One region of the Halomonas sp. PBN3 genome, then DNA from elsewhere that is predicted to be linked to it. Evidence: riboswitches for the same ligand, from Rfam matches in the RefSeq annotation. Region 1 holds a riboswitch; each other region holds the start of a gene.
What was found. Region 1 has a riboswitch for thiamine pyrophosphate ahead of thiO (glycine oxidase ThiO). Riboswitches for the same ligand answer to the same signal wherever they lie in the genome.

Region 1 (2,195 bases):
CAGGGTGATCTCGTGCATGGCGTGTTTCTCCTGGGTGCCTTCCTTCATGACGCGCTCTCCTCGGGGGCGGCCTCGGCCAGCACTGCGGCGAAGGGGCGCTCGCCCGCGCCGCGGACCTCGGCCAGCAGGTGCTCGACCAACGCCGGGGCCAGCAGGTAGCCGTGGCGGAAGAGGCCGTTGGCGCTGGTCAGGCCGTCGCGATGGGTGACATGGGGCAGGTTGTCGCGAAACGCCGGGCGCAGGTTGACGCCCTGCTCGAGCACTCGCGCCTCGGCGAAGGCCGGCGACAGGGTATAGAGGACGCTCGAGAGCTCCAGCGACGACTGCAGCGAGATGGGCGAGCGGTCCTCGCTCTCGATGGAGGTGGCACCGACCACGAAGCGGCCGTGCGGCTTGGGCACCACATAGAGCTGGTAGCGGGGGTGCATCAGGCGTACCGGGCGCGACAGCCGCACCTCCTCGGTGTGCACCTGCAGGGTCTCGCCGCGCACGCCACGCAGGGTGGGGTGGCGGGGCCTGGCGCCGTGGCCACGGCAGTCGATCACCCGGTCGAAGGTGCGCCGGCCGGCGGCACTCTCGACCTCGCCGGGCCGGGTCTCGATCGGTGTGTGGCCGTGGTACTCACCTCCCAGCGCGCGGATCGCCGCCAGCAGCCGGGCGAGCAGCTCGCGGTTGTCCAGGTGGGCCTCCTCCTCGAGGAAGAGGCCATGGCGGAAGCCCGTCGCGAGGTCGGGTTCCAGGGCCTGGAGGTCGGCGCCCGACAGCGGGCGGTAGCGCGCCGGCGCGCCCAGGGCGTCGTCGAGCTCGCGGCGGAACTGGGTCAGCTCGCCCTCGTCCTGGGGGTGGGCCACCACCAGGCTGCCCCGTGGGTGCCAGAGCTCGGGGGCCTCGAGCTCGGCCAGCCACTCGGGCCAGCGGGTCAGGGCCACGCGCCCCATGTCGTAGACACAGCGCTCGCTGACCACGGTCTCGGCCAGGGGGGCGACCATGCCGGCGGCAGTCCAGGCGGCGGCGGGAGGCGTGTCCAGGTCGCCGGCGTCATAGAGGGTGACGGCGTGGCCGTCGCGCAGCAGGCGCCAGGCCACCAGGCGGCCGAGCAGGCCGGCGCCGGCCACGGCGAAGCGCTGTTGGGGGAGTCGACTCATCGAACGGGCATCCAGCGGGGGGAGTGACGACCAGGCAGGATGCGGGGCAGGAGCGGACAGCGATGCACGAGCTTGTTTCCTCCGCAGGCATCAACCTGATCAGGTTCAACGGGTTCGGCCGTACCGATCTCAGCCCTCGTCCAGCGCGCCAGGCGCGTGTCAGGGCTCCCCGACAAGTCGTCCCAACATAACCAAGGAGGCCCGCCGACGCAATCGGTGTCGGCGGGCCTCCTTGGTGATCGCAGATGGGAATGCCGCGCTCTGGGCTTTCCCGGCGACAGGCCCTCGCAGGGCGCCGTCACCCGGCGGTCAGGCGCAGTCCGCCGCGCCCTCGCCGAACATGTCGAACAGCAGCTCGCGGCCAAGGCCGGTGAGCACGAAGCGCCGTTGCTCGTTGAAGGTGGCGGCCTCGCTGGACTCGAGGATGCGCTGGCAGGCGGACCACTCGCGGGAGTCCGCCTCGAGGCACTCGAGGGTGGCGGGGTCGAGGCCGCGGTGGGGCACGGTCACGGTCTCGAGGACGTGGCCCTGGCGGTAGAGCAGGGCGGCCATGTTGGAGAGGCACTGGCGCAGGCTGCGCTGCATGCCCAAGGTGTCGATCGGGGGAGGTGTCATGCGCCGCGTCTTCCTTGCTGGAATGTGCTGCGGCGCATTATACAACCTTGGTCGTACAAGACCAAGGTCTAAGGGGGTGTCGGCCTCAGTCGTCGACTCGGCCCAGCAGCAGGAACTCGATCAGCGCCTTCTGGGCGTGCAGCCGGTTGCCGGCCTCCTGCCAGACCACGGCGCGCGGGTCGTCGAGCAGGGTCTCGCTGATCTCCTCGCCGCGGTGGGCGGGCAGGCAGTGCAGGAAGAGGACATCGTCGGCGGCCCGGTCGAGCAGCGCCTCGGTCACCTGGAGACCGGCGAAGGCCGCCTCGCGCTTGGTCTGCTCCTCCTCCTGGCCCATGGAGGCCCAGACGTCGGTGGTCACCAGGTCGGCACCCGCGACGGCCTCGGCGGGGTCGCGCAGGAGGGTGACACGGTCGCCGGCGGCGGCGAGGATATCCT
Region 2 (2,195 bases), on a different contig from region 1:
AGGGCATCTCCCTTGAGGGTGGAGTGAAATCTCGCGCCCGGACGCCACCAGGCGACCAGCAGGCTGACCAGCGTGGAGGCGACAAGCGCCCCCAGGAACGGAGGCAGCGTCGGGATGCTGTCCGGGAAGGTGGCCGCCAGCACCCCGGCGGAGAGGCTGCCCAAGGTGATCCAGCCCGGCAGCACCGCGCCGAGCAGTCCGGCCACGCCGCCCGCCACCGCGGCGAGTGGCGACATGCGACGCCACAGGCCCAGCAGCACCGGCACCACGATGGCGGCACACAGCAGGTCGGCGATCAGGAACAGCCGCAGCACCGAGAAGCCCTGCAGCGCCACCCACACCACCGGCAGCATCAGCGCCACCGTGACCAGGCGCGCCGCCCGCACCGAGAGGCCGCGCCGGCCGCCGCTTGCCACCGCCATGGAGGCGATGGCGTTCTGCAGGGTATCGACGCTGGAGGCCACCAGGGTCACCGCCAGCACCAGGGCCGGCAGGCCCAGCCAGGCCGGCGCCGCGGAGAGCAGCGCGAAGAAGGGAATCGGTGGCTCGCCCACGGGCAGCGCGTGCATCGCCGCCAGCATGCCGAGCCCGCCGATCGCCATCACCACCAGCAGGCTGCTGGCGCCGCCCAGCAGCGCGCCGCGGCCCAAGGCGCGGTCGTCCTCGGCGGCCCAGATGCGCTGCCAGTAGCCCTGGTGGAAGAGGTTGGCCGCGGTGACGGCGATCACCAGCGTCAGCGCCACGGAGAGGGCACTGCCGGCGGGAATGGCAGGCAGCGTCGCCTCGGCGGGTATCGGCGGCAGCCACCACCAGGCCACGCCGCCCACCAGCACCAGCAGGGCCAGCAGCAGCCAGGCCTGCCAGCGGTCGGTGGCGAGGCTCGCCCGCAGACCGCCCAGGGTGGTGTAGACCAGGGTGACCACCGCCACGCCGAGGATCACCAGCGCCGGCGGCACGTCCGAGAGCAGCGCGGCGATGGCGCCGATGGCGGTGAGCTCGGCGGCCAGGAAGAGCGCCATGTAAGCCACCGAGACGAAGGAGACCCAGCGCCGCACCCCGGTGCCATAGCAGGCCTCGGCGAACTCGCCGATGCTGCGGCCCTGCGGCAGGTGGCGGCGGATCGCCGGCCCGTAGAGACCCAGCACCAGGAACGGCAGCGAGGAGCCGATGGCATAGCCGGCCAGCGCCACCGGCCCCACGAAGGCACCGATCTCCGGCGGCGCGAAGAGAATCCAGGCACCCATGCCGGAGGCCAGGAACGACAGGCCGATGGCCTGGGCGCCCTGAGAGTTGCGGGCGGTGACGTAGTCATCGAGCAGGCCGTCGGCCCGGCGGGCCCGCAGGCCCAGAAAGGCAAAGCACAGAAGCGCCGCGCCGAGCACGGCAGACGTCAGGTAAGGCATGTCGCACTTCCTCCGCCGGTATTAACCGGATCAGGTTCCAGGGTCGGCGCTTGGCCCTCTCAGCCCCCGCGGATGCGGCGGGACTCCCCTGGCGACAAGTGAATGAATTGTGGGATCCCGGCTCAAGTCGCCGCATGGGCGGCCGATAACACTGGGATCGAGGGGCATCATAGCGTCGCCCCGTCCCGACGACCACCCCCGATCTGGAGCGCCCGATGCCCTACACCGGGGCCAGGAAAACTCCCTGGCTCACAGGATCGAGAAATTACTCTCGTCAAAACAAGCAGGCAGAAACCACCGCCGAGGTCTGAGACAATAGCGAGCTAAAGAACCCCGGCAGGAGAGACACCATGCGGAAGCTTTGCTCAGTCAGCCTTCTCGCACTCGCCATTTCCGGGTGCAGCGGTGTTCCCTTCGTACCCTTTATCTAGCGTCTGAGTGAACTGTCACCCGTTCACTTCTCTCGTGGCACCCGCCCCATCAGATAGAACTCCTCGTTGGGCGGGGTGCCGGTCAGGGTGACCAGGCGGTTGGAGAGGCCGAAGAAGGCGGCGATGGCGCCGATGTCCCAGATGTCGTCGCGGGTGAAGCCGGCGTTCGCCAGGCGGGCCTCCCACTCGTCGGTGAGCTCCCCCACATCGAGGCCGCAGTACATGGCGAAGTCGAGCATGGTGCGGTGGCGCTGGCTGATCGGGGCGGTGCGGTGGTTGATGGCCACCTGGTCGGCCAGCAGCGGGTCCTTGCTGTAGATGCGCACCAAGGCGCCATGGGCCACCACGCAGTAGGGGCAGC
Region 3 (2,195 bases), on a different contig from region 1:
CATCGATCCATGCCCGGCGCAGCTCGGGCAGGCCGCGGCGCAGGTCGATCTCGGCCTCGGGGTCGGTGTAGGGGCCGGAGGTGTCGTAGACCAGCAGCGGCGGGTTTTCTTCGTCGCTGCCGGAGGTCTTGGTCGGCGACAGCGCGATCTCGCGGAAGGGCACGCGGATATCGGGGCGCGAGCCCTCGACATAGACCTTGCGCGAGCCGGGCAGCGGCTGGATGGCGGCCTCGTCGACCCTGGCGGTGTCGGCGAGGAAGTGGGCGGTCTTGCTCATGATGTCGGTCTCCCCAGGGGATTGTGGTGTTGTCAGGGAGGACAGGTGGGAGGGACAGGGGCCGCCGTGTGCTGTACCGGGCGGCGTGTCGCTTGATCCCTACGCTGGTCCTAGCCAGTTCAGGTTCAACGGGATCCATGCTTGGGCGCATGATCTCAGCCGTCGGTAACGGCACCCCGTCAAGCGAGTGGTCGGGCGACCTTTCGGCCACCAGTGTGACGCTGCCCGTCGGCCTGACCAGAGCCAGCGGGCGCATGATGATGGGGCCAGTGCTTCAGTCGGCGCGGTCCAGTCCCATCTGCCAGAAGTCGATCTCGAGCCGGGTGGCGTCGCGGAACACCTGAGTGAGCTCGGCGAAGCGCGCCGGGGTGACATCGGCGAGGCGGGCGTCGAGCCAGGCCTCCTCGGCGCGGCGGGCGGCCTGGAACGCCTCGCTCTCGTACATGGCGATCCAGGCGTCATAGGGGTTGGCATTGCCGCGGACCGTGCCGGCGCGGGCGTTGATCCAGTCGGCGATTTCGCCGTAGCCCACCAGGCAGGGGGCCAGGGCCACGTGCAGGTCGAGCAGGTCGCCGCGGTTGCCGGTATCCAGCACGTAGCGGGTATAGGCCATGGTGGCGCGGGCCTCGGGCAGCTCGGCCAGCGACTCCTCGGAGATGCTCCACTCGCGGCAGTAGCCCACGTGCAGCCCCAGCTCCAGGTCGACGATCGCCTTGAGCCCCTCATGGGCCTGACGCAGGTCGTCGAGGGTGCGGCTCTTGTAGGCGGCCAGGGCGTAGGCGCGCGCGAAGTGGACCAGGAAGAGGTAGTCCTGCTTGAGGTAGTGGCGGAAGGCCTCCTGCTCGAGGGTGGCGTCGGCGAGCTGGCGCACGAAGTCATGCTCGATATAGGCACGCCAGTCGTCGTGGCAGGCGGCGGTAAGGTCCTGGAAGCGATAGCCCATGGTCGTCTCCGGCATCGAGTGACGATCCGGGGTTCGGGCGAGGGAGGGAGTGGGGGTCGGGGGAACGGCACTGCCGGGGAGACCACCGCTTGATTCCTACGCCGGTACTAACCGGATCAGGTTCAACGGGATCGGCGCTTGGGTCTTCGGGAGACCCCTGTGCCATCTCAGCCGGATCTCACCGGCACCCCGTCAAGCGAATGCCCAGTCTAGCAGGACGGGGGCAGGTTGCCAGCTTAGTAGGTTGCCAGCTTAGTAGGTTGCCAGCTTAGTAGATGCGAAACTCGCGATGGTGGGGATCTCCTTCCTGCTCCTGAATCACCTTGCGGTAGCGCTTGTACTCCCACTGGTACTGGGCCGGGTCCAGGGCGATGGCGGCCTCCACGCAGGCGTTGACCCCGGTGGCGGACTCGGCCTCGTCGGTCGCGTAGACCCGTTCGTCCGCGGGCAGGAAGTGGATCTCGAAGCCCCGGCCGGGGAGGCGCCTGGCCACCCCGGTGACCACCCGGGCCTGGGTGCGGGCCACCAGCTTGGGCAGCAGGGTGGCGGTATAGGCGAGGCGGCCGAAGAAGGGCGCAAACACGCCGCTGCCCCAGTCGGGCTCCTGGTCGGGGAGGATGCCGATCGCCTCGCCGCGCTTGAGCGCCTTGAGCAGGGCGGCCACGCCACGGGGGTTGGTGGGCACCAGGCTCGCCCCCATGCGCTCGCGTCCGGCGCGGGTCACGGCGTCGAGCTCGGCGATCTTGGGCGGCTCGTACATGGCGGTGAAGGGGAAGTGGCTGGAGAGCCAGAAGTTGAGCACCTCCCAGTTGCCGAAGTGGGGGGCCAGCACGATCACCCCACGCCCCTCGGCGCGGGCCTCGTCGAGCAGTTCGCGGCCGTGCACGGCGAGTATCGAGGCCTCGACCCGCTCGGGCGCGCCCTGCCAGGCGAAGCCGATCTCCAGCATGGTGGCGGCGGAGTGAGTCAGGCTCT
Region 4 (2,195 bases), on a different contig from region 1:
GGTGGAAGCGGTACTGGGCGTAGACGAAGGTGTCGAGCAGCAGCACCAGTTGCAACAGGCCGGCCCACAGGGTGGTGACCAGCCACAGCCAGGGCGCCCGAAGCAGCGGGGCCAGCAGCAGCAGCGGCAAGGCCCCCAGCCACACCAGAAGCCCGATATGGCCGAGGAACACCAGCAGCAGGTAGCCCCACTGCTCGGCGCCCTCGGGGGCCATGTAGGGGAGGTAGCGCAGACTGATCAGCCAGGCGAGCAGCAGGTTGGCCAGGGTCCAGGCGCCCAGCCAGCGCCAGCGATGGAGAAGGGATGCAAGCATGTGATGACCACGATCATGAAAGGGCCCGACACCAAGCCGCGATACACGGCCTGTCGGGTGGTGGAAAGGTACCGGGATCGGCGCCGTCACACTCTGGTCATGCCACCTTAAGCAATCCTTAAGGAAGGCGCGCCACAGTCATGGTGCATGCTGATACCGCCGCAACCCGAGGCAACACCATGACCCGGAGTCCGATAATGACACTCGCAGACACCCTCGTCGCCGAGAATCGCGCCATCGTGCCGCTGCTGCTCATCGGCCTGGCGTTGCTGGCCCTGGGCGTGCTGGCCGCCGGCTGGGAACCCATCGAGCTGCCGCTGGGGCTTGCTGCTCTGGGCACCCTGGCGCTGGTCCTGCTCACCCCCGAGCGCTGGCAAGACGAGGAAGCACGGGACACCGTCAACAGCCTGGTACTGGCCAGCCTGATCACCCTGGCGGGCTTCCATGTGATGGCATGAACCTCGCTGCTCGAGCGCCTCGCCAGAGGCATTGCTCGGCCTTTACAGTCCTCCCCGGGACGTGGATAGTGTGGCTCGACGACAGGGGCGCCGCGGCAATCGCCGTGGCTGAGACGCACCCTTGGAACCTGACCCGGATCATGCCGGCGTAGGGAGTCGTGCAGCCCGCCCCGCCGCCTGCACCTCCCGCGCCCGGGAGGAACGATGACCACCGCCACCCGCGGCCCGATCGACCCCGCCGCCCATCTCGCTCGCCTGCGCGAGCGCGCACCCCTGATTCATAACATCACCAACCTGGTGGCCATGAACCCCATGGCCAACGTGCTGCTGGCCCTGGGCGCCTCGCCGGCCATGGTGCATGCCCGCGAGGAGGCCGCCGAGTTCGCCGCCCTCGCCGATGCCCTGACGGTGAATATCGGCACCCTCTCCCCCCATTGGGTCGAGGCCATGGAGGAGGCCGCCGCGGCCGCACGGCTGGCGGGCAGGCCCTGGGTGCTGGACCCGGTGGCGGTGGGTGCCACCGCCTACCGCCGCGCGGCGGGCAGGCGACTGCTGGAGCGACGCCCCACGGTGATCCGCGGCAACGCCTCTGAGATCCTGGCCCTGGAGCATCAGGGAAGCGGTGGGCGCGGCGTGGACAGCAGCGATCCCACCGAAGCCGCCGAGCAGGCCGCAGTGGCCCTGGCCCGCCGCATTGATGCCGTGGTGGCGGTGACCGGCGAGGTCGACCGGGTCACCGACGGCCGGCGCCTCGCCCGTATCCCGGGCGGCCATGCGCTGATGCCAAGGGTCACCACCCTGGGGTGCGCACTCACCGGGGTGGTGGCCGCCTTCCTGGTGGGGGCCGAGGATCCCTTCGCCGCCACTGTGGCGGCGCTCGCCTGCTACGGCGAGGCGGGTCGCCAGGCCGGCGAGGTGGCGGCCGGCCCCGGCAGCTTCGCCGTGGCCTTCCTCGACGCGCTGTATGCCCTCGACGAACACCGACTCTCTGCCCTGCCGCCCCTGGAGGTGATCGATGCGCCTTGACCTCTCCCTCTATCTGATCACCGACCCCGCCCTGTGCGCCGGCCACGGCCTGGTGGAGACCGTCGTCGCCGCGGTGCGCGGCGGCGCCACGGTGGTCCAGCTGCGCGACAAGCACGCCGCGGACGGCGAGCTGATCGACCAGGCGCGGCGGCTCAAGGCGGCACTGGCCGGCAGCGGCGTGCCGCTGATCATCAACGACCGCCTGGCCGTGGCGGTGGAGAGCGGCGCCGACGGCCTGCATATCGGCCAGGACGACGGCGAGGTGGCCGAGGCCCGGGCGGTGCTGGGGGAGCAGGCGATCCTCGGCCTCTCGGTGCAGACCCTGGAGCAGCTGGCGCGCATCGACGCCGAGCGCCTCGACTACCTGGGGCTCGGCCCGGTGTTCGCCACCCCCAGCA

Region 2: another riboswitch for thiamine pyrophosphate. It lies ahead of Q673_RS26490 (sodium:solute symporter family transporter); the one in region 1 lies ahead of thiO (glycine oxidase ThiO).
Region 3: another riboswitch for thiamine pyrophosphate. It lies ahead of tenA (thiaminase II); the one in region 1 lies ahead of thiO (glycine oxidase ThiO).
Region 4: another riboswitch for thiamine pyrophosphate. It lies ahead of thiM (hydroxyethylthiazole kinase); the one in region 1 lies ahead of thiO (glycine oxidase ThiO).

What each region holds. Positions count from the first base shown of each region.
Region 1 is NZ_AXCA01000178.1:62,491-64,685, forward strand. It holds gene thiS (sulfur carrier protein ThiS) at 1-48, opposite strand, end outside; gene thiO (glycine oxidase ThiO) at 45-1,145, opposite strand; TPP riboswitch at 1,205-1,327, opposite strand; gene Q673_RS31685 (hypothetical protein) at 1,455-1,760, opposite strand; partial or broken gene argF (ornithine carbamoyltransferase) at 1,846-2,195, opposite strand, start outside.
Region 2 is NZ_AXCA01000155.1:31,237-33,431, reverse strand. It holds gene Q673_RS26490 (sodium:solute symporter family transporter) at 1-1,403, opposite strand, end outside; TPP riboswitch at 1,393-1,503, opposite strand; gene Q673_RS26485 (peroxidase-related enzyme) at 1,858-2,195, opposite strand, start outside.
Region 3 is NZ_AXCA01000163.1:202,961-205,155, forward strand. It holds gene thiC (phosphomethylpyrimidine synthase ThiC) at 1-277, opposite strand, end outside; TPP riboswitch at 357-466, opposite strand; gene tenA (thiaminase II) at 552-1,220, opposite strand; TPP riboswitch at 1,297-1,422, opposite strand; gene Q673_RS29665 (lysophospholipid acyltransferase family protein) at 1,489-2,195, opposite strand, start outside.
Region 4 is NZ_AXCA01000112.1:38,883-41,077, forward strand. It holds gene Q673_RS24190 (DUF3413 domain-containing protein) at 1-313, opposite strand, end outside; gene Q673_RS24195 (hypothetical protein) at 511-771, shown strand; TPP riboswitch at 845-943, shown strand; gene thiM (hydroxyethylthiazole kinase) at 976-1,797, shown strand; gene thiE (thiamine phosphate synthase) at 1,787-2,195, shown strand, end outside.